Psychrobacter arcticus 273-4: one gene and its partner. The protein of the gene in region 1 interacts with the protein of each later gene in a pairwise test. Links are inferred from orthologs where the notes say so. Each region holds a gene or a part of one and is shown on either strand. Other genes may lie near its edges. The genes, in order: gyrA and gyrB.

The links.
Region 2: the proteins of gyrA (region 1) and gyrB interact in binary tests that used the Escherichia coli proteins (3 or more experiments, as listed by UniProt). The link is inferred for Psychrobacter arcticus 273-4 from one-to-one orthologs.

What each region holds. Positions count from the first base shown.
Region 1 is NC_007204.1:1,881,774-1,894,308, reverse strand. The notes cover bases 3,796-7,122. They hold gyrA (DNA gyrase subunit A), read left to right. Parts: upstream 3,796-4,129; coding sequence 4,130-6,922; downstream 6,923-7,122. In the rest of the region: PSYC_RS08005 (ABC transporter permease), read left to right, coding at 1-882; PSYC_RS08000 (ABC transporter ATP-binding protein), read left to right, coding at 1,181-2,536; PSYC_RS07995 (methyltransferase domain-containing protein), read right to left, coding at 2,715-3,602; PSYC_RS07985 (glutathione S-transferase), read left to right, coding at 7,378-8,046; PSYC_RS07980 (hypothetical protein), read left to right, coding at 8,133-8,417; PSYC_RS07975 (ATP-binding protein), read right to left, coding at 8,476-9,462; PSYC_RS07970 (serine/threonine-protein kinase), read left to right, coding at 9,524-10,516; PSYC_RS07960 (sigma 54-interacting transcriptional regulator), read right to left, coding at 11,049-12,535. UniProt on the Escherichia coli protein: A type II topoisomerase that negatively supercoils closed circular double-stranded (ds) DNA in an ATP-dependent manner to maintain chromosomes in an underwound state.
Region 2 is NC_007204.1:3,268-15,604, forward strand. Bases 1,599-4,727 are described here. They hold gyrB (DNA topoisomerase (ATP-hydrolyzing) subunit B), read left to right. Parts: upstream 1,599-1,911; coding sequence 1,912-4,527; downstream 4,528-4,727. Other genes in these bases: PSYC_RS00035 (manganese efflux pump MntP), read left to right, coding at 4,652-4,727. Also shown: dnaN (DNA polymerase III subunit beta), read left to right, coding at 1-33; DNA replication/repair protein RecF, read left to right, coding at 196-1,410; more of PSYC_RS00035, read left to right, coding at 4,728-5,233; PSYC_RS00040 (IS3 family transposase), read right to left, coding at 5,319-6,242; PSYC_RS00045 (helix-turn-helix domain-containing protein), read right to left, coding at 6,146-6,664; 23S rRNA (adenine(1618)-N(6))-methyltransferase RlmF, read right to left, coding at 6,911-7,948; guaA (glutamine-hydrolyzing GMP synthase), read left to right, coding at 8,554-10,149; PSYC_RS00060 (hypothetical protein), read left to right, coding at 10,306-11,598; PSYC_RS00065 (YhdH/YhfP family quinone oxidoreductase), read right to left, coding at 11,726-12,337. UniProt on the Escherichia coli protein: DNA gyrase negatively supercoils closed circular double-stranded DNA in an ATP-dependent manner to maintain chromosomes in an underwound state.

The DNA of each region.
Region 1 (12,535 bases):
TTGGCAGCGCTATTAATTGGTGTGGTCTTCATCGTTGTCCTATTTGAGCAATATTGGCAGGCAAAACGCGGCAAGATCGTTACGCAAGGTAGTAGCCAACGTTTTGAGGTTAGTAAACCGGCTAAGCTTGCTATGACGCTGCTTTGTACGCTGGTATTCTTAATAGCATTTTTGATACCCTTTGCACAGCTTATCTATTGGACAGCGGCAAATTTCCAGCAAGATTTTGATGCCCGCTATATTGATTTTGTCACCAATAGCCTCATGATTGCTAGTATGACCACCGCGTTTATCGCGGTCTTAGCGATTATGATTGCGTGGATTAAGCGTCAATATCCGGATAAATCGACCAAGCTTATGACTGTCTTAGCCAATTTGGGTTATGTAGTACCAGGTACGGTATTAGCGGTCGGTATCTTTATTCCGATTGCTTGGCTTGATAATCAGCTGATTGCTTTTGGTATAACCTCTACGCAGTTTTTATCTGGTAGTGTGATTGTGATGCTGCTGGCTTTATCGACACGTTTTATGACGGTGAGCTTTCAGCCGGTAGACCGTCAGCTTCAGCGTTTAACGGTCAATCAAGAAGCGGCTGCTAAATTGCTTAGCGATAGTCCTTTTCAGCGCTGGCGGCAAGTGATGTTGCCCGTATTGAGCCCAGGGGTATTGACGGGTTTGTTGATGGGTTTTGTCGAAGTCATGAAAGAGATGCCGATTACGTTGATGACACGGCGCCAAGGCTGGGATACGCTGGCGGTACGGGTGTTTGAGATGACCAGTGAGGGCATGTGGGGACGAGCCGCATTGCCAAGTCTATTGATTGTGCTGGTCGGTCTTATTCCTGTCTGGATATTACTGCGTCAAAGTGACAAGCAAGGTTAACGTATTTTTTGATTAAAACATTGTGCTTAAGTGATCGACAGATTTTAATGGGTGCTTCTCACATTGTTCACACTTTTAACGTTCAATATTTTCAACATTGTGAAGCTGGTTTTTCTTAACTAATATAGTTGAAATACTTTAAAGTCGCGACAGTACTACTGGTGTAAATTTTTTGCAGCCTCTGTCTGCGTAGGCACAGCAAGCAAGAAAAATTTGCACCAGTAGTACGTGTTGTGTTGTATCGATATTACTTTTCACCGACTATAGCTTACTGGTACTGTCTATGTATACTGACTTGATGAACGATTCAATAAATCCAGCAGACTCTGAGTCTGTAGAGCCTCAGAGCAAAGCACGACTAAGTAATGTGAAAAAGCCACCTATTACCATCATAACTAAGGCACAAATGGCGCAAGCTTTAGCGGAGAAGGAGTTACAACACAGCACTGCTAGTTTAGATAGCTCCTTCGTTCAACATCATGAGACCGCCGCCACTCAGCCGTATTTTAGTGTACAAGACTTGGTGGTTGGCTATGACGATACCATAGTGGTCAATGGTTTATCGCTAAACTTGCAGCAAGGTGAAATTGGCTGCTTTTTGGGTTATAGCGGCTGCGGCAAGACCACGGCATTAAGAGCGATTGCGGGATTAGAAGAGAGTCGCGGCGGTAAAATCACTCTAAACACTCAGCGGCTGACAGAGCAAGCAGCACGTGTCTCATTTGCCGTTGCGCCAGCCAAACGTGGGATGGGCATGGTGTTTCAAGACTATGCGCTGTTCGGTCATTTAAGCGTGGCAAAAAATATCGCCTTTGGTCTCAATAAATGGTCTGCTGCCGACAAAAAAGCCCGCGTTGCTGAGATGCTCGCGCTGGTGGCATTGTCTGAACATGCCGATAAGCGCCCAAGCGAGCTATCAGGCGGACAACAACAACGGGTGGCGTTGGCTCGTGCATTAGCGCCAAAGCCTAAGCTGTTGCTGCTCGACGAGCCGTTTTCGAACTTGGATGTGGTGTTGCGTGAATCACTGGCGATGAATGTTCGCGATATTCTTAAGCGCACCAATACCACTGCTATTTTGGTCACTCACGATCAAAATGAAGCGTTTGCGCTTGCTGATAAAGTCGGAGTTATGCATCAGGGTAAGCTGGTACAGTGGGCAACCCCAAGTGAGCTATATCATGAGCCGGTCAGCCCGTTTGTCGCTGAGTTCGTCGGCGAAGGCGCGATGATAGATGGCATCATCAAAGAAGGTCATGTCGAGACGGCACTTGGTGATATTTATCGACGGATGGAAGTCTATGATGCGTCAGGTCAGCCGCAGTATTGTGAGTACGATTATCCAAATGGTACGCCGATTAAAGTATTGGTACGTCCCGATGATATTGTCCATGATGATGAAAGTACGCAGACTGCATTAGTGGTTGGTCGGGTGTTTCGCGGTGCCAACTATCTCTATCGCTTGCAACTGGATGATGGTCAAACCGTGTTGTCCTTAGTCGCCAGTCATCATAATCATGACATCGGCACGCAAATTGGCATCTTACCGATACTAGAGCATGTCGTGGTATTTGATGAAAAAGATATCAATACTACGACTTGGTCAGAATATGATAGATCAGAGAGAATTGAAGAAATAAGATATAGTCGGTGAAAAGTAATATCGATACAACACGTACTACTGGTGTAAATTTTTCTTGCTTGCTGTGCCTACGCAGACAGAGGCTGCAAAAAATTTACACCAGCAATACGGTAGCGACTTTAAAGTATTTCAACTATAGCGATTATCAAGAATGACTCTTGATAATTCTTATTAAAAGCAGTTATCACCGTTAATTGTGCCGAGTTGCCAATATATGTAAGTAGCGACCAAGCCACTTATACGGCTCTAATTGCGAGTAGCGTAGCTCCATGCGTATGACTGCTTCAGGGTCGTTATGACCGCCACGTTTAAGCGGCGAATAATCGTGGAACACGCGAAGACCACTGGCAAGTACCGTGTGATAATGATGAACCTCTAACCAAGCCTCAACCTCTTCCTTTGCAACCGGATGATTGGGCGTTAGGCTCTTTTTATTGTCCGCTTTATATGCAGTGTTATCAAGCAAATTAAAATTGCCCATTATCAAGTTACGATAATCAAAACTTGCTGGATTATAAAAGCACAGCGATAGCGCCCCATTATCGGTTAATTGCTGATCAAAAAAGTCCATCACCTCGATAGGTTCTGCTAACCATTCGATCAGTGCGTGACACATAATCAAATCGAACTTCTCTGTTTTACCAGCCAATTTTTCTTCAAGCTCTTGATACGGGCATACATGCCAAGTGATAGCCAATTTCTCAGGGTTCTCATTGCCTTGTACAACGCTCGCCTGCGCTTTATCTAACATATTGGCTGAAATATCATTGATGACCAAGGTATGCCCTTGAATGGCAAGCTCAATCGCAATTTGCGCCAGTCCTGCGCCCACATCTAAAATACGTAACGGTCGCCCAAGTTTTCCGCTCATCTGCGCACAATAGTCAAAAATATCACGGCGCAATACTGCTAATCGAATGTCTCCCTTTAAACCACCATAGACCTTTTTTTCAAAATGATCGGCAATCGCATCAAAGCTACGATCCGTACGTGCAACTTCTTCTATCGCTTGTGTTGTCAGATTTTCTGTAGAGTCTGCCGCTTCGCTATTGTTAATATCTTGAGGTTTTGTCGGCATAAAAGGCGGTCTATATCGGGAGGGTTATGGTGCTGTATCGTACAATAAAGCATGAAGCTAATCTAGCGTTGCTTTAGCCTTTTTAAGGTATTATTTTCAAATTGAATCCATTATGTTTATCAAGTGCAAAGATAAAATATGTCTTGTTAAAACAAAATAATCAGCATCTCATATGGCTTAAAAGTCAGCAAGTTCAATTGCAAGATTGGTAAAATTACTAAGTCAGGACAACGCTGTCGGTAAAGGGTTTTTAATCGTAATAACTGTCTCAGAAAGTAGCGACTAATAAGCAGTTTTACTTAATTTAGGGGCATCTAGATGCCCCTAAATTAACAAATTTGTGCTAAAATAGCTTCTTTTATTCAACATTAAAACTATCGCTAATTCTCTATAGATTTGAGTGGTTGCTAAGTCTTTTTTGATGGTCACTGTGTTTATTATATAACGGCGCTTTGGTGCCGTTATTGTTGCCCATCATTGCTTATGTATGTCAATACTAGAGAGTGGATGTGAGTGAGGGAGTGTATATGAGCGAATCGGTCAGTCCTATTGCCATTGTGGACGAATTAAAGCAGTCCTATTTGGATTATGCGATGAGCGTGATCGTCTCGCGCGCGCTGCCTGATGTGCGTGATGGGTTCAAACCAGTACACCGCCGTGTGATGTACGCGATGCATGTATTGTCTAATGATTATAACAAAGCCTACAAGAAGTCCGCACGTGTGGTCGGCGATGTCATTGGTAAATATCACCCACATGGTGATAGCGCAGTCTATGATGCCATCGTGCGTATGGCGCAGGATTTTAGCTTGCGTTACCCGATGGTTGATGGTCAAGGTAACTTTGGCTCGATTGATGATGATCCTCCGGCAGCGATGCGTTATACCGAAGTACGTATGACCAAGCTCACCCATCAGATGCTTGCTGACTTGGACAAAGATACGGTTGACTGGGAAGACAACTACGATGGCTCTGAGCGTATGCCAAGCGTGTTGCCTGCGCGTATTCCTAATTTATTGATTAACGGTGCTACTGGTATTGCAGTTGGTATGGCAACGAATATGGCGCCGCACAATCTGACGGAAGTGATTAACGCCTGCTTAGCTTATGCCGAAAACCCGCAAATATCTGCTGAAGAGCTGATGTCTCATATCTTAGGTCCTGACTTTCCGACAGGCGGTATTATTTATGGTCGTGCGGGTATCTTAGATGCTTATCGTACCGGTAAAGGTCGCTTGCACGTACGCGGTCGTTATATTATTGAGCCGATGAGTGAGACAGGCGTCAACCGTGACCGTGAGCGCATTGTCTTCACCGAAGTGCCTTATCAGACCAATAAAGCCAAGCTGATTGAACGTATCGCAGAGCTGGTGCGTGATAAAAAAATCGAAGGTATTAGCGAGATTCGTGATGAGTCTGACAAAGATGGCATGCGTATCGCTATCGATTTGCGTCGCGGTGAGACTGCTGAAGTCATCGTCAATAACCTATTCCTGCAAACACCACTTGAATCTAGCTTTAGTATCAATATGGTGGCGCTCGATAATGGTCAGCCAAAGCTATTGACCTTACGTCAGCTGATTGCCGCATTTGTCCGCCATCGCCAAGAAGTCGTCACGCGCCGTACCATTTTTGAGCTTAATAAAGCCCGTGTCCGTGGTCATTTGCTTGAAGGTTTGACCGTTGCACTTGCTAATATTGATGAGATTATTGCGACGATTAAAGCCTCTGCAAACCGCGGCTTGGCTCGTGAAAATCTATTGAGTAACATTTGGGGCTCAGGTAGCGTTGTGGCGATGCTAACCGCTGCAGGCAGCCAGTCGGTACGTCCAGACTTTATCGAAGGTGAAGATCCAAAAGCACCATTTGGTCTGATTGACAATCAAGCAAGCTATCGCTTATCACTTGAGCAGGTCAATGCCATTTTAGACATGCAGTTGCATCGCTTGACAGGTCTTGAGCAAGACAAATTGACTGAAGAATATCAAGACTTACTGCGTGAAATCGCTCACTTAGAATCGATTCTTGGTGATTTTGATAAGCTAATGACTATTATCTCAAATGAGATGATTGAGATTCGTGACAACTTTGGTGATGAGCGCCGCACTGATATTATTGATTCACGCATGGACTTTAACCGTGAAGATCTTATTCCAGAGCAAACGGTTGTCATGACGGTATCACGTACCGGATATGCGAAAACTCAGCCAATTGATGATTATGTCGCGCAAAAACGTGGTGGTAAAGGCAAATCAGCGACGGCAATGAAAGAAGACGATGTGATTGATCATTTAGTTGTCACGTCGACGCACGCAACCGTACTATGCTTTACTGATACGGGTCGTGTCTTTAGCCTACGTGGTTTTGAGGTGCCGATTGCCAGCCGTGGCGCCCGTGGTCGTCCACTGGTCAATCTTATTGGCTTACATGCTGATGAAACGGTCACAACGATATTGCCTATTCCAAAAATAGTAGAAGAGCTATCGGTAAAAGGTGAAACATCATCAACAGATGCCCTAGTAGATAGTGATAATGATCTATTAGACGATAGCACTCAAGCAGAGCCACCTTTTGTGTTCTTTGCAACTGCCAATGGTACCGTGAAACGAGTAGAGCTTAAGCAGTTTGCCAATATTCGCTCGAATGGCTTGATTGCCGTTGGTCTAGAGGAAGGCGATAAATTGGTGAGCGCTCGTATCACCAATGGTAGCCAAGAGGTCATGCTATTTGCGTCAAGTGGTAAAGCCATTCGTTTCAATGAGAATGATGCTCGTGCTATGGGTCGTACTGCGAAAGGTGTCCGTGGCATGCGCCTGACTGCTGATGAATTTATCAAATCGTTGGTAGTGATTGAAGATGACGTCCGCGAAATCTTAATTGCTTGTGAAAATGGTTTTGGCAAACGTACCTTTATTGATGAGTTTAACACTCAAAATCGTGGTGGTGGCGGTGTGATTGCTATCAAGACTAGTGCGCGTAATGGTGAGCTTGTACGAGCAACCAAGGTTGAGCCTGAAGATGATATTATTTTGATCTCAGACAAAGGCACTTTGGTACGTACGCCGGTACAGCATGTTGCCAGCTCAGGTCGTAATACCCAAGGCGTCACTTTGATTCGTTTATCAAAAGATGAAAAGCTGGTTGCTATGGCGCGTGTTGAACACGAAGAAGGCGACAATGAGCTGATTGATGCGATGAAAGAAGACGGAACGTTTGAAGTAAAAGGTCAAGAACAGATGGATGTGGATGCGGCAAATAGTGATGCTACAGAAACATACTTTGATGAGGCTAGTCATTCAGAAACTGACACTGACGAATAACGCTTTTATTAGTGAGCTTTTTGATCCATTCTTTTATTACCTTTTATAAAAAAAGCCTCTGACGTTATCGTTGGAGGCTTTGTTTTTTTCTATTTTTTAAGGCTGTTGTTATTGAGGTAATGATCAATATAGTTGAAATACTTTAAAGTCGCTACCGTATTGCTGGTGTAAATTTTTTGCAGCCTCTGTCTGCGTAGGCACAGCAAGCAAGAAAAATTTGCACCAGTAGTACGTGTTGTATCGATATTACTTTTCACCGACTATAGTATCGGGCGATAAACGTGGCTTGGTAAGCAAAGCTATAATTAAAACAGTAACTGAGTTATTATTAAGCATTATTATTAACTTAAATCGGGTTATTTGATTTATCAAACCCATTTATTTAAACAGAATATTGAAGAATTGACTTATAAAATCTGCTCTTGAATACTCAAAACTTATTATAAGGATGGTCTATGCTACATCTTCATCATCTGGCAAACTCACGCTCATTTCGTATCTTATGGTTATTAGAAGAGCTGAATGTCGACTACCAATTGACCTGTCATCAGCGTAACAAAGCTTACCGCGCGCCTGACAGTTTAAAACAAATACATCCGCTCGGCCATGCACCCATGTTAGAAATAAATGACCGTGTGCTCATCGAGTCAGGCTTTATCATCGAGTATCTATTAAAGTATTATGATAAAGAAAAGCAGTTTAAGCCTGCTGATGACAATGAAGCGGCGTGGGAAGCCTATACTTTTTGGCTACACTTTGCCGAAGCATCACTAATGCCGCCGTTGGTCATGCGTTTGGTATTCACTAAAGTGGTTGAGCAGTCGCCGATGCTGATCAAACCTGTGAGCAAAAGCATCAAAAAGCAAGTCGAAAAAAATGTCATAAACAATAGCTTGACTGCCATACTCGATATGATGGAGCAGCATTTACAAGACAATCATTGGTTTGCAGGGGCAGAATTTAGCGCCGCTGATATTCAGATTCATCTGGCTGTGGTCGGTGCCAATGCAGGCACAGGTTTAGACAGTAGTAAATATACCAATATCTTAACTTGGCTTAAGCGTTGTGAAGAGCGTGATGCCTTTAAACGTGCAGAAGAAAAGGGCGGTCGTCTACAGTTTTAAGTGCGGCGCTTATTGTTAACCATTGATTTAATATAACAATAAAAGGTTTTGTTTATTCATAGACAGAACCTTTTTTAGGATAAAAAATGACAGACTTAAATAAATTGAATAATGACATTGCCGATACCGATACCGACAATACCAACAGTGCTGCTGAACACTCACTTAATAGAGCTGATGGCAATGTGAATAGCCAGCAGGTCTCTATCAAAGCATGGTCACAAAAACTGCTGGTAGTTTTGCTGTGTGTTGCCAGCTTTTATGGTGGTTGGAAATCTTATGAGTCCAATATGGTCAATGAATGCACGGCCAAGGCCAATGGTGGGCAGATGATTAAAGGTCAAAGAACCATGCTATGCCAGTCGTTATAGAAAATAAGGATTTGGATAAAAGAGCGTATCTATGCTAAAACTCACTTTTTTGGGTACTTCAGATGAATTTTTGAGAAAGGTTGTCTTCAGCTGCCAATTGGGTCTGTCCTATCCAGTAACGACTAAACTGATACGCCACTCGTCCCGAACGTCCACCGCGCTCTGATGCCCAGCGTAATGCGGCTGCTCTGATATGAGTGGGTAGCTCATCAATGCTCTCTGCACCTTTATTTGCTGCATCACCGTGCATGTCATCATGAAGAGTTCTAGCATCGATTTTCTGTTGAATAGATAAATAATGATGCACGATGTGTAAATAAGTGTTTTGATCCATTGGATGAAATGATAGCCATAAACCAAAACGGTCAGATAATGACACCGTCTCATCGATGGTCTCATAAGGGTTAACCTCATCGGTTTGACCATTATAAATATTAACATTGTCTTTCATCAGCTGCGGTAGTAGATGGCGGCGGTTACTGGTCGCATAGACCAATAACTTGTCTTGCTCTGAATCAAGGGCGCCATCGAGCACACTTTTTAAGGTACGGTAGCTTTCATCTTGACCATTAAATGCCAAGTCATCACAGTACACCACATAGCGACATTTGCAGTCAGCTGGCAATGCTTTAATCGCTGCCCGTATTTTATCAAGCATTTTTAAATCATCACGGGCAATTTCAATAATGCGCAGACCTTCATTATGATAGGCTTGTAGCAATGCCCGAATCAGCGATGATTTTCCAGCACCCCGTGTCCCTGTCATCAACACGTGATTGGCAGGATAGCCTTTGAGGAATTGACACGTGTTTTGTACCAGCTTTGATTTTTGGGTATCGATACCATGTAAGTCATCTAAATTTAAAAATAAATTAACGGCTAGCGGCTCTAAATGTCCAGTCTGCCCACCGACCCAGCGATAAGCCAGCTGCGCAGGATCGATCTCAATGGTTGGCGTGACCTGCTCTTGCAGATACTTCCCGAGTAAATCCAATAAATGGTCGGGCAGGGCATAATTCATAACGGGCTTGGGTGATTGAGACATAATACTTGGTTACTCATAAAGAATTAAGATGATATTAGATATATAGAGGCATCACTTTACCATGAAAAATAGTGCCAGTATTCCGTCTACAATACAAGCAGGTGCAAAACAAGCGTTGCGAACACAAGCGCAACAAATCCTGCCAGCATTGACTATATTCTTTTCTAACCTAAATTATAGCGAGATATCGCCTCAACGCCTCAGTCAGCAAAGTAATGGTAGCGAGCTTGACTATCAAGGCTTAACACGCGCACAACATCTACAGTTTGGTCAGGTGATGATTAAATGGCAGTTATGTGCTGATAATAATCAAAATTCTGCTGATTTAACTTATGAAGCTAATGTTCTAACATCTATAAATAGTTTATCGAAAAATCAAAATAGTTTTACCGCTATAGCGCCACCACTATTAGCCTATGAAAATATCACTTTGCAAATATTAGGGCGGCAGCAGCTGACGGTGCTTGTCATGCCTTATTATCCTAATGGCAGCTTGGCAAATCAGCTGAGCGCTCAAAAGCATTTATTATTAACAGAGACGCAAAAACATCAATTTATCGTGCAATCTGCTTATCTTATCTATCACTTACATCAAGTAGGCTGGCTACATAATGATATTAAGCCCAGTAATATTTTGCTAGAAGGTTTCCTAACAAATAATGCGGATAATAGCCGTATCACGTTTGATTTTTTATTGACTGATTTTGCCTTGGCGAGAGCTCTTCATAAGCCAAGTTCAGCAAGTAGTGCTGGCACGCCTGCCTACCTTGCCCCTGAGCGTTGGCAAGGTCAGCGTGCAACGGTACAAAGCGACATATACGCATTTGGAATTATGATGTATGAAATATTAGTCGGTGAGCGACCGTTTAATTTAGACTCAAAAAATGATGAGTGGTTGAGAGAGTGGGCGACCCAGCACTGCCAGCATCCGATACCCATCTTGCCCTTAGAGTATCGTCATTATCAATGTATTGCCGATAAAGCACTGGCAAAGAGGATGGACAAGCGCTATCAAAACATGGAGGAGGTGTTGAGCGATTTAGAGACGCTATAGTCGGTGAAAAGTAATATCGATACAACACGTACTACTGGTGCAAATTTTTCTTGCTTGCTGTGCCTACGCAGACAGAGGCTGCAAAAAATTTACACCAGTAGTACTGTAGCGACTTTAAAGCATTTCAACTATATAATTAAACAGCATAAAATTCAGACACAAAAAAACCTGCTAAAAGCAGGCTTTAATATTTGGTCTAAGATGTACTATCCGAAAATGGTGGGGCTGGAGAGACTCGAACTCTCACACCTTGCGGCGCCAGAACCTAAATCTGGTGCGTCTACCAATTCCGCCACAGCCCCATTTTCATTACCTTATCATCTTTGGTGTTGATATTCAAACCCCATTGAGATAAATAACTGATTCGGTAGTGCGTCTCAGTGGTTGGCTATTATATAGAGTTTGAATCGTTTGGCAAGCCCTATTTACGCTTATTTTTAATTATTTAACGATTTTTTTTACTAAATATCATAAATAATTGATATTGTTAATTTTTTAATTCATATTTTTTAGCACTTTATTAACGCTAATATTACTCTTGATATGATGAGAGATCTAATTGCTGTAATTTACGTGTCAGCGTATTGCGTCCCCAGCCAAGTAAGTTGGCAGCGGCTGTCTTTTTGCCGCCGCTATGATGGAGCGCTGCGGTCAGTAAGACCCGTTCAAACTCAGGTGTTGCTGTCTGCAAAATATCGGTTGCGCCAGCTTGTAGCGAGTGCTTAGCCCAAACGGCTAAGGCTTGCTGCCAGCTTTGGGTGCCGGCAGCCTGCTGACTTTGCAGATGGTTATTTTCAGTCATATATTCTGAAGATATAGACTGTTGATTTTCTAAGGTAGCGGCGCTATTTTCGCGCAACTCTGGCGGCAAGTCATCAATCATAACGGTGTAACCGGTCGCCATCACGGTCAACCAGAGACAGACGTTCTCAAGTTGGCGGACATTACCGCGCCACTCAAAGGACTGCATCACCTGTAGCACTGTCGGATGGAGCTCTTTCTCTGCACTATTCATCTGCTTAGCAGCGCGCCGCATAAAGTGATTAGCCAATGCTGGAATGTCTTCAGGTCGCGTCCGTAAAGGTGGTAGTGGCATACGAATGACATTAAGGCGATAAAATAAATCCTCACGGAACTTGCCTTGTTTGACCAATTCTTCTAAGTTTTGATGGGTAGCGGCAATAATGCGTACATCTACTTTGACGGGCTGCTGCCCGCCCACGCGAAAAAATTCACCATTTGCCAGCACTCGTAGCAGCCGCGTTTGGGTACTAAAAGGCATGTCACCGATTTCATCTAAGAATAGTGTCCCGCCATCAGCCTGCTCAAATCGACCTTGCCGAGTCGTTGTTGCGCCAGTAAATGCGCCTTTTTCGTGACCGAATAATTCAGACTCAATCAAATCATGCGGAATCGCCGCCATATTAAGGGCAATAAAGGTTTTGTTTTTTCGCGGTGAATGCTGATGTAAGGCGCTAGCGACCAACTCTTTACCTGTGCCTGATTCACCAGTGATTAAAACGGTAATCGGTGAGTGCGCGAGTCTTCCAATGGCACGAAAAACCGTTTGCATGGCTTGTGATTGACCAATAATGCCGCTTGGATTGTTATTGGTTTGGGGTTTGGGTTTTTCCTGAGCGTTACTTTCAGCAGATTTAGGGGTTTTTCTAGCTGATTTGGCTGCATTTGGCTTGCTAATAGGCCGTTCTTTGACATTAGGCTTCACAGTAGCAACGGATACGATGTCAGTACTTATATTCGTATTAGACTCGATTGAATGATTTGATACGACTAGATTCGGCTGATAATTAATGGCTTTATAAATTGTGGCAACGGCATCATCTAAGTCAAAAGGTTTTGGTAGATATTCAAATGCGCCTGTCTGATAGCTACTGATAGCGGAGGTAAGATCGGAGTGCGCTGTCATAATGACAATCGGTAGCTTAGGAAAATGCTGATGCACCCAATCACTAAACGACAGACCATCCATCATCGGCATACGAATATCGGTCAATATCA
Region 2 (12,337 bases), 1.9 Mb from region 1 along the record:
CATCAGTATGTCATTATGCCAATGCGTATTTAGTCTGCTATTTAAAAAGATTGGGTGGTTAGGCTTTAACGCAAAATTTGAGTAGCTTTTCAAGCTCAAAATTGCTTTATAAGCTTAAAATTTAGTTCCTTATATTTATATTTTTAATGGTCTTTTGTTTATTAAAAAATAACTCTATAGGCGGCTGTCGGTATTATGATTGAACGTCTACAAATCTCATATTTGCGTAATTTAACGCCCATCAATTTAGCACCTGCTGCTTGCAACGTCATTATCGGCGCTAATGGCAGCGGTAAAACCTCGCTACTTGAAGGTATGTTTTTGCTATCAAGAGGTAAGAGTTTCCGCCACAATCAGCCCAAACGCTATATTCAGCATCATAAAGACGCCGCAACTGTACATGCTAAACTTAGTGATGGCCGTACTTTGGCTATCCAAAAGCAAGCAGACGCTACGACAATTTTACGTCTCAATCAAACCACGGTATACAATCAAAGTATTTTAACGGAGCAGCTTCCTACCTTGCTTATAGATCCATCGACGATGGACATGCTAGAGCAGGGCAGTGCCAGTCGTCGGCAGTTATTAGATTGGTTGGTGTTTCACATGAAACAAGGTTTTCATCCACAGTGGATTGCGTATCAGCGCTTATTAAAACAGCGCAATAGTTTACTCAAACAACGACGTCATTTGACTCACGTTCAGCTTGCTGAGCTTAGAGCTTGGGACAAAGGACTTGCCAGTCATGCAGCGCTGATTCATCACTACCGTGAAGCTATATTTGAAGCTTGGCAACCTTATTTTTCTGAGAGCATTGCACAGTTATTGCCTGCTTATGCTGAGCAATTAAGCTTGAGCTACAATGCGGGCTACGATACGAGTGTAGCGCTCGATATACAGCTTAATGAGCGCTTAGATCAGGATTTACAGTTGGGTTATACGCGTATTGGTAATCACCGCGCTGACATCCATGTGCATTGGCGCTCTATAAGACCAATACATAAGGCTAATGAGCACCTAAACTCACCTTTAGCAGCAGCAGCGGATTCGACTTTTAAGTTACCTATTTTGAAAGAGCAAGCGGCCAACATTTTGTCTCGTGGAGAGAAAAAATTGTTGATTACGGCATTGCGCTTATCACAATTACCACTTTTGCTTAACACTGGGAATGATCTAGAGGCATCTGTTAATGACGCTAAATTAAGCGCTACACCAGTGGTATTACTAGATGATATCACCGCAGAGCTGGATGATAGGGCGATAGAGATTTTATTATCAACCTTAGCACAGTTGCCATGCCAGGTATTTATGACCAGTTTGACCGATAGTATTTTACCTTTAGTGTATGAGTATTGGGAAAAACCCCAAGTGTTTCACATGAAACAAGGTAGTATTTTACCAGCTCAGTAGCTTTTATTAGGGTAATGATATCTTCGTTATTAATCCTTATTTTACGTCCTTAAGCGACCGTCTCCTTGCATACTTTACCCTCGTTTCATTCCACATTCTATTACTCATAAAACGTTCCCTAAACAGTGACTTACAGGCAAAAAAATGCTAAAATAGGGCTTTATTTTTGTCCTGTTCTCAGCAAGTTATCTTACCGTTTTATATAGAGGTTTATTATTGGTTGTAAGTGATTAAGTGATTGATAATTATAAAATTAATATAATTTCTATTAGGCTTTATGGTTTTAGAGGAAATCGCAGTAGGGGTTAAATAGAGTATGCCAACCTGACGTATTTTTAAATCTGGTTTTTTGCCTTGCTATCACCTTTTGAAAAACTTAAGTCAACCGTAATAAAGACAGAATTTGAGTAAAAAAACGATATTGTAGATAGCATCATTAAGTATCACCACTGTGGTGAGCTGATGATAAATAGCTGATAATGGCTAGATCAAGGAATGCACATGAGTGATTCATTACCTACCGACCACCAGCAACTAACGTCAGACAGCGTAGTTGAGACTATTGCCGCCGCTGTCGTTCCTGAGGTATTACCCTCTGATTATAGCTCGAAAGACATTCGAGTACTGCGCGGACTAGAAGCGGTGCGCGTGCGTCCTGGCATGTATATTGGTGATACCGATGATGGTACCGGCTTGCATCATATGGTCTTTGAGGTGGTAGATAACTCTATCGATGAAGCGCTTGCTGGTCATTGTGATCAAATTGATATCATTATTCACGAAGATGAATCTGTGAGCGTAATGGATAATGGTCGTGGTGTCCCTGTCGATATTCACCCAGAAGAAGGTGTGTCTGCAGCACAGGTTATTATGACGGTACTGCATGCTGGTGGTAAGTTTGATGACAACAGCTATAAAGTATCTGGCGGTCTGCATGGTGTTGGCGTTTCTGTCGTTAATGCATTGTCCAAAAAGCTTGAGATGAATATCTGGCGTGAAGGCTATCATCATCATCAGACTTATACTGATGGCGTGCCTGACAGCGATATTCAGCAAATGGAAGCGACAGATCAAACAGGCACACAAATCCGTTTTTACCCTAGCAATGACGTGTTTACTGGTACTATTTTTGAATATGATATTTTAGCCAAACGTTTACGTGAGTTGTCATTTTTAAACTCAGGTGTACGTATTGTCTTGACTGATGAGCGTATTGACAAGCGTCATGAGTTTGAGCACAAAGGTGGTTTGTCAGAGTTTGTCAGCTACATCAATGCTGGGAAAGATGGCATCAATGATGTGTTCCATTTTATCAGTAATCAAGAAGATGGTATTAGTGTCGAAGTGGCACTACAGTGGACAGACACTTATAATGAAAAGGTGTTTTGTTTCACCAATAATATTCCGCAGCGCGATGGTGGCACGCATTTATCTGGCTTTCGCTCAGCGTTGACGCGTTGTTTGAATACCTATATGGATCGCGAAAATCTCTTCAAAAAAGAGAAAGTGGTGGCGACTGGTGATGATGCGCGTGAAGGTTTAACGGCTATCGTATCCGTCAAAGTTCCTGATCCTAAGTTTTCGAGTCAAACCAAAGATAAATTGGTATCAAGTGAAGTGAAATCTGCTGTCGAATCAGCGATGCACGATAAGTTTAATGATTATCTGCAAGAGAACCCAAGCGCTGGTAAATTGATTGCCGGTAAAATTATTGATGCTGCTCGTGCTCGTGACGCCGCTCGTAAAGCGCGTGAGATGACTCGTCGTAAGACTACGTTAGATATCGCAGGTCTGCCGGGTAAATTGGCGGATTGCCAAGAAAAAGATCCAGCATTGTCAGAGTTGTACATTGTGGAAGGGGATTCTGCTGGCGGTTCAGCCAAGCAAGGTCGTAGCCGTAAAACGCAGGCAATTTTACCACTAAAAGGTAAAATTCTAAACGTCGAACGCGCGCGTTTTGACAAGATGTTATCGTCACAGGAAGTGGGTAACCTGATTACTGCGCTTGGTTGCGGTATTGGACCCGATGAATATAATCCTGATAAAGTTCGCTATCATAAAATTATCATCATGACCGATGCGGACGTTGATGGCTCACACATTCGTACGTTGCTACTGACGTTCTTCTTCCGTCAAACGCCTGAATTGATTGAGCGTGGTTATATTTATATCGCTCAACCACCACTTTATAAAGTCAAAAAAGGTCGTCAAGAACTGTATCTAAAAGACGATGAAGCGCTTAAAGCTTATTTATTATCATCAACGATTGATAATACTAGGCTGCATATCAGTGCGGATGCGCCGGCGATTACTGGTCAAGCGTTAGAGACATTGTTAAACGACTATAACCAAACCCAGCTAATCAAAGCGCGTTTGCAGATTCGTTATCCAGCCGTGTTATTAGATGCATTGACGCATACGCCGAAACTTAGTACTGATATGACGTACGATAAAGATGCGATGCAAGCTTGGAAAGACACGCTACAAACTCAGCTTGAACATTTTGGTAGTGACTTAAACCCTGAGATTGAATTGGTCAATATCCATGCACCGCAGCCAAAAAATATGGACGCCGCTGCTGCCGATTTATTGGGTATGAAGCCTGTTGTTGAAGTTGAAGAAGGTAATAGTTCTGAAGCGGAAGCACCGTCAATAAAAGCACAATGGCTGCCACGTATTACCGTTTATGTGCATCAGTTGGCACATCATTACTTGCTTGATGCCAGCTTTATCAATTCGGGTGAGTATACTAAGCTGCTGCGTTTATCAGCTGAATGGAATACCTTGCTTGATGTAGATGCTTTTATCCGCCGTGAAGCCACAGCGGGTACGAGCAAAGATATCCCCGTACGTGACTTTGATTATTTATGGCAGCAAATGATGCTTGATGCCCGCCGCGGTCTAGCAATTCAGCGCTATAAAGGGTTGGGCGAGATGAATGCTGATCAGCTTTGGGATACTACTATGGATCCTGAAAACCGCCGTATGCTGCGCGTCAATATCGAAGATGCTATTGCAGCGGATCATATGTTCACCTGTTTGATGGGTGACCATGTAGAGCCGCGTCGTATCTTTATCGAAGAAAATGCGTTGACGGTTTCTAACTTAGATATCTAAATGGCATAATATTGTGAATCAATGAAAAACCACCGCATTGGTTACCAAAGCGGTGGTTTTTTAATGTTAATCTTGTTTCACGTGAAACTTAATTGAATAAATGCTTTAAATAATGGATATAGAAATGATCGAAGTTATTTTACTAGCGATAGCCTTGGCAATGGATGCGTTTGCGGTATCAATTGGCTTGGGCGCTAAGTCCCAAAAACAATCGTCTGCTTATGTTCTACGTTTAGCTGTTTACGCAGCGCTGTATTTTGGTATCGCACAAGGTGTCATGCCGCTGATAGGTTATTTGTTGGGTGCAGTATTGCTAGGCTGGTTGGCGACTGCTGCACCGTGGATTGGCGGTGGTATTCTTATTGTGCTTGGCGCTAAGATGTTATATGAAGCTTTTAATGGTGAGATTGAAGCGGTACTAGAAGATGGTTTCGATGAAAATATACGAAAAAAAATCAACCATCGTATGATGTTTACACTGGCTATTGCCACCAGTATTGATGCGATGGCAGCAGGCTTCACCTTAAATTTACTAGCACTTAATGCATGGTTAGCGTGCTTAATCATCGCTATCGTCACTGCTGGATTTGGCTTTTTTGGCATCTATTTGGGTAAGTCTTCTGGAACTTGGCTTGAGGATAAAGCTGAAATATTAGGGGGGCTGGTGCTTATTGCGATCGGCGTAAAGGTTATGCTTTTTAGCTAATTACCTTGAGTATTTCAATTTATTTCCTCTATAAAAAAACACCGCTTTGGATTGAACTGACCCCCAAATCTTGGACGGTTTACGTTTATTTCAAAGACTGAGTTCTGTACTGTACAGGACTCAGTCCTTTTAGTTTAAGCTGAATACGTTCATGATTGTAGTAATGAATATACTCATGAATCTGTCTCTCTAAAGCTTCAATCGTTTTAGGCTTCTCAATATAGATAGTCTCACACTTTAGCGTACCGAAGAACCCCTCCATTAACGCATTATCCAAGCAGTTGCCTTTCCTGCTCATACTCTGTTTTATCTGATGCTTTTTAAGCATCTCCCTAAACGGCTTCATTTGATAATGCCATCCCTGATCAGAATGTAGCATTAATGTCTTATGACGATGTTTTCCAGTCTTGTCCAACGCCTTATCAAGCATTTGGCTTACCAAATCATAGGTTGGCCTTCTTGAGAGCGTATAACTGACTATCTCATTGTTATAACAATCGAGTATTGGCGATAAATATAACTTATGGTCACCTACCTTAAACTCAGTAATATCAGTGAGCCAACGTTTATGTGGTTTGCTTGCTTTAAACCGACGTTTTAAATAATTCTTTGCTATTTTACCTTGCTGTCCTTTATAGGAGCGGTACTTTTGTCTTCTTATCTTTGCACTGAGTGTCAACTGTTTCATGAGTTTGGCAATAAGCTTATGATTATGATGAACACCTAACTGTTTTAATGCGACAGTCATTCTACGATAGCCATATCTGCCTTTATGCTTGTGGTATAGCGCCGTGATACGCTGTTTTAAGTCAGCGTATTTATCTTTATCCCCTAGCATGGTTCTATGGTAGTAGAAACTGCTTTTCGGCATGTCTGCTACTTTTAGTAAGTTGGATAAAAGATGTTGCTGTCTTAATCCTTCGATGAGCCTTGCTTTGTCGCCGCTTGTTCCCTTTCCCTGAGCAAGGCATCGAGCTTTTTTAGGTAGGCGTTCTCTGCACGCAGGTATGCCAGTTCACGCTTTAATTCAGCAGGTGTTTTGTCGTCATCTGGTTTGTTTGTGATCACGGGCTTGGTCATGGCGCCTCTACCTTGTCGTTTGGGAGTGAGTCCAGACATACCATACTGTCGATACGCTTTATGCCAATGGCTGATAAGAGCGGGTGCGCTGATGTTGAACTTTAGTGCCGTCTCAGGTTGACTTAAACCTTGCTTTAACATGGTCGTTAATACTTGGTGTTTAAAGTCAGCACTGTAGACAGCTTTACTGGTTTTAGGTCTGATCGCTTCTATACCACCGCTTTGGTATTGCTTTACCCATTTGCGTACAAATTGGGGGTTTACTGCAAACTTTTTACCTGTAGCAAGTCCGGTATGTCCTTGCTTGTAGTATGCGATGATTTTGATCTTAAAGTCTAGATTGTAACGCATAAAAATACCCCATAAGTTGTGTCCAACTTATGGGGGTCAGTTCAGATACCAGAGCGGTGTTTTTTATTGTTTCACGTGAAACTATAGCTATAGTCGGTGAAAAGTAATATCGATACAACACGTACTACTAGTGCAAATTTTTCTTGCTTGCTGTGCCTACGCAGACAGAGGCTGCAAAAAATTTACACCAGCAATACTGTAGCGACTTTAAAGTATTTCAACTATATTTCTAACGCTAATTATTACTTACTCTTCATCAGTATTAAAACGCCATGCGAGTATACGAGTGCTTTTCTGACCTTGACTCATCTCTATGATGCGCATTTGGGCGACGCCAAGTTGTTTTAACAGCAATTGCATAGGCTTTACGTTTTCTGACTTAGATACCAGTGTGGTAAACCAGCCAACATGTTCAGCGAAGTCTTGACTCTCTTTTGCCATCTTGGTCAAAAAAGCAATCTCGCCGCCTTCACTCCACAGCTCTTTATGCTGACCACCAAAGTTTAAATTCTGTGCTGCATTGCCAGACTTTGTTGAGCTACGGCTGATTTGTTCGTTTTCATTCTTACCACGATGTCGTTGCAAATTATGCTGCTTACGGCTATTGGCTTCCATCGCTTCTTCTAATGAGGCATGAAACGGAGGGTTACACACCACCACATCAAAGTAATCTTGGCGACCAATAATATTAGCAAAAATGCGCTTAGGCTCAGGTTGTAGTTTTACTTTAACTGCGCTTTTTAGCTTGGGATTGGTTTCACAAATAAGCGCTGCAGTATTGACCGATATCGGATCAATATCTGAAGCCGTAAAGCGCCAACCATAACTTTGACTACCAACAATGGGATAAATCGCGCTGGCACCGGTACCAATATCAAGAGCGTGAATCTCTTTGCCAGTCGGTGGCGTATTATCCTTATTAACATGCGTCGTTTGCGCGAGCAGGTCGGCAATATAATGAATGTAATCAGCACGTCCTGGAATCGGCGGACATAGATAGCCTTCTGGAATATCCCAAAATTTAACACCGTAATAATGAGCCAATAATGCCTGATTAAGTACGCGCACAGCTGCACTGTCCGAGAAGTTAATCGTCGGCTCGCCCTTAGGGTTGGTGATGGTATGCTTAGCAAGCTCAGGTAACGCGTGAGTTAATGCCACAAAGTCATAGCGACCTTGGTGCGGATTGCGTGGATGCAGCTGACCGAGTTTTTTAGCAGTCTCAGGTGATCTGTTTCTGTGATTATTGGCGGTCGGGCGACGGGTCATAGGCTTACTTGTCATAGTATCGGGCTTTGATATGTGAATATAATGCACTATTTTAGCAGATTTCGCGAGTCACTAGCGTCTTATCGGCTACGTAAAATAAGATTTAATCCCAGTATTATCATCGCTGTATCCAATACGCGGTCTATCTAATGCTCAAAGCGCTGAAATCGTTGATGAATGGCAGGAGTAGAGAGCAGCATCACTACCGTGCTAAACCATGCTATTTGTAAGACCATCATCCATACACCATAAATAGCCAATTGCCAAAGCGGAATATTGGGTATAACTATAGTCGGTGAAAAGTAATATCGATACAATACGTACTACTGGTGCAAATTTTTCTTGCTTGCTGTGCCTACGCAGACAGAGGCGGCAAAAAATTTACACCAGCAATACGGTAGCGGGCTATCTAACTGCTGATAACAAAGTGGTCATACCATATAAGTCTGAATTTTTAATTAATTTAGCCTATCACAATATAGACGATTGTCTAAGATAAGAATGAACATAAGTACGATATAGTAAAGATAGTCAATAATAAACGCATATCTAACCGCCATTACATTACCGAAACTTGTTAAAATAGCGTACCAATTTATTTATTGATGGACACTTTGTTTATGACCACTGTAACTGCCACCCCCGCAATCAAAGAAGATCGCATCTTAATTCTCGATTTTGGCTCGCAGTACAGCCAGCTTATCGCCCGCCGTGTACGCGATTCAGGCGTATTCTGTGAGATGTTCCCTTACGATATCGACACCCAGCGCATCACTGATTTTGGCGCAAAAGGCATCATCTTATCTGGCGGTCCTGAGAGCGTTCACGCGGAAAACAGCCCACGCATTAACGATGCCGTATTTGAGCTAGGCGTACCCGTACTTGGTATCTGCTACGGTATGCAAGCAATGGCAGAGCGCTTCGGTGGTAAAGTTCACGCCAGTGATATCCATGAATTTGGCGCAGCGACCATTAATATCGATGGTAAATCGACGCTGACTAATGGCATCGAAGACGCAGCAGCGAAGCTCAATGTCTGGATGAGTCATGGTGATAAAGTGGTCGACGCCCCACAAGGCTTCGATATCGTTGCCAGTACGCCAAGCTGCCCGATTGCTATCATGGCTGACGATTCGCGCCACTATTATGGTCTTCAGTTCCACCCAGAAGTCACTCATACCGCCCAAGGTCAGGCATTGCTAGGACGTTTTGTCCATGAAATCTGTGACTGTGCGGGTAGCTGGACGCCCGATAACATCATCGATATGCGTATTGAACAGCTGAAAAAGCAAATCGGTGATAAGCAAGTATTGCTCGGTCTTTCAGGTGGTGTTGATAGTTCAGTCGTCGCGGCACTTTTGCATAAAGCCATTGGCGACCAATTAACGTGTGTGTTTGTTGATACTGGTCTGTTGCGTCTACACGAAGGCGACCAAGTGATGCAAATTTTCGCAGAAAACATGGGCGTAAAAGTCATTCGTGTTGATGCTGAAGAGTTATTCCTAACGGCATTGGCTGGCGAGTCTGACCCTGAAGCCAAGCGCAAAATTATTGGTAAAACCTTTATCGACGTCTTTGCCAATAGCGCCCGCGAAATCAGTGAGCAAAGCGATGGTAAAGTCATCGAATTCTTAGCGCAAGGGACGATTTATCCAGATGTGATTGAATCAGCGAAGTCGCATCAAGGTAAAGCGCACGTGATTAAGAGCCATCATAATGTTGGTGGTTTGCCAGATGATTTGGCATTTGAATTGGTTGAGCCGTTACGTGATTTGTTTAAAGATGAAGTGCGTAAATTAGGTATCACTCTTGGTTTACCTGCGAAGATGATTAACCGTCATCCGTTCCCAGGACCGGGTTTGGGTGTGCGTATCCTAGGCGAAGTGACCAAAGAATTCGCTGATATCCTGCGTTCTGCTGATGCTATCTTTATGGAAGAGTTAGAAAAATCAGGCTGGTATGAGAAGACCGCGCAAGCGTTTGCGGTATTCCAACCAATTAAATCGGTCGGCGTGGTCGGTGATGGTCGTCGTTATGCGTGGGTGATTGCGCTACGTGCGGTTGAGACCGTGGACTTTATGACCGCGCGTTTTGCTCATCTACCGTATGATTTGATTGAGACGGTATCGAATCGCATTATGAATGAGATCGCTGAAGTATCACGCGTGACTTATGATGTGTCGAGCAAGCCACCGGCTACTATTGAGTGGGAGTAATATCCTGCTTAATCTTTAGCTGACATAAAAAAACACTCAACTTGGTTGGGTGTTTTTTTTGGTTTGAATCTCTAAAGCTAAATTTTAGTTGATTATGTAGCCAATAGTCCCTAAATACTAACTAATTAAAACTGGCTAAAAAAGGGATGGATATCGATGGATAAGAAACAGCTTGAGGATATATTTAAACCATCGGTAATGGAAAGGATGAATGAGATCCAAAGACAAATAGACCCTTTACATCAGATTAGAAGTTCATCGAAAATTTCAGAAATGATGGGAAAAAATGCACGTGTAAGTTCAGTTGCTAATATTGGAGAAATTGCCAGAAAAGCATCTCAACAGTCTGGCTTAGATTTTGCCAGTTTTGAAAATCAAAGTACAATAGCAAGGTATGCTGATTTAGGTTTTCAAGACATGGTAGCGCTTCAAGATACGTTTCTTGAAGCGAGAAGAGGATTAAGTGCTTACTCTGATACTTTGTCTATGAAAGATAGAATGATACAAAGTATAGGGGGAAATAATGCATATAAAGACATGATGGCATCATTCAGTCAATTTAGAGAATCAATAGAACCATTGAAAGGCTCTTTCAATGCAGCTCGTGCTATATTCGAAACAAGCGAATCTTTTAAACTTGTAAAAGAGATACAGTCACAGGCAGCTTTAGTCAATTCCTTATCATCAGAGTATTCAAGTGTTTTCAAACAGTTTGAGTCATTACGCAACCTTGAATCTTTTAAAGCAATATCTAGACTTGAAAATTTCCCAAATGATAAAGTGTGGACACAAAACTATGATAAAGCACGTGAGATAACAGAAGACTCTTTAGCTGAAGCCAAAAATATAGATGCAAGTATAAGTGATGAAGTATCTTCTGTGGATGACTTCAATAAACTTTCTGAAGAAAGACAGAGTATTTTACTTAGCTTATACAGTAATTATTACTATCCAATAATATTAACCTACCTCGTAATAGGTATATGGTGGAACATTTTTTTAAATGAGAATTTAGATTTATCGAATAGAGTTTTTGTGTATTTCGAAAGTACAAAGGGTGTTTTCTCTTATTTAGGCACTAACTTTTATCTTCCAAGTTCAGGAGTAATAGATGGGCTCGTCGCAAGCTTTATTTACATGAAGTTTCCTGAATTTAAGAAAAACTCAAAAGACGTAGGAGTTAAAAAAGCGATAAAGATGCTTTTTTATTCTTCTGACTCTGTCATAAACCGTTCAATGCTTAAAGGGTGTCGAGTAATTACTGAAGATAATACTTATTTGAGAGAAAGTCATCATGCTGATGCTATAGGAATCGAAATTTTATCAAAAGGAACCATAGTAAGAGTAGTTGGAAAGGAAGGCAAATCTTGGCTACTAGTAGAACCTTTGTTTAATACAGAAATAGGTAAAGGATGGATTTTGAGAAGTGACACCATAACTTTTAAATAAGTATATATTATCGTTTATTTTTCATACGAAAGTTTTATCTACATTAGATTAAATTTAGAGAAAAAGGCAGCAATCCAAAGGGAGTGCTGCCTTTTCTTACAATATTTAGCTGTCAATATCCAAAACCCTAACCCCGCACATTCACCACATAACGACCCACGACTTGACTCGACATAAAGCGGTCTAAGTATTCTGGCGTTTGCTCTAAGGTGATTTCTTCGCCATAGCTCTCAAGATTGGGCAGTTTCATATCGGTGGCGACGCGCTCCCAGATAGCCTTTTTATCCGCCAGCGGAATATATACCGAGTCGATACCCAACAACGACACCGCTCTAGTGATAAACGGCATGACCGTCATCGAAAATTCAGCGCCGCCCGCTAGGCCACAACTAGTAACCACCCCGCCAGCTTTGGTCTGTTTAAGCAAGTTTGCCAAATAATCACCGCCGATCGTATCAATGGCATTGGCCCATAATTCACGGCCAATAGGTTTATTGCCGATTTCATTGATAGTATCGCGATGACGCACTTCGCTTGCTCCTAAGTCTTTTAGGTGCTCGCTTTGCTCAGGCTTCCCTGAGAACGCAATGACCTCATAGCCGAGTTGTTTTAAGATGGCGATACTGATGCTGCCCACACCGCCCGTTGCACCAGTGACGGCTACTGGACCATCGCTTGGTTTTGCACCCATTTTTTCTAGCTTTTGGACACTTAGTGCTGCGGTCAAGCCACCAGTACC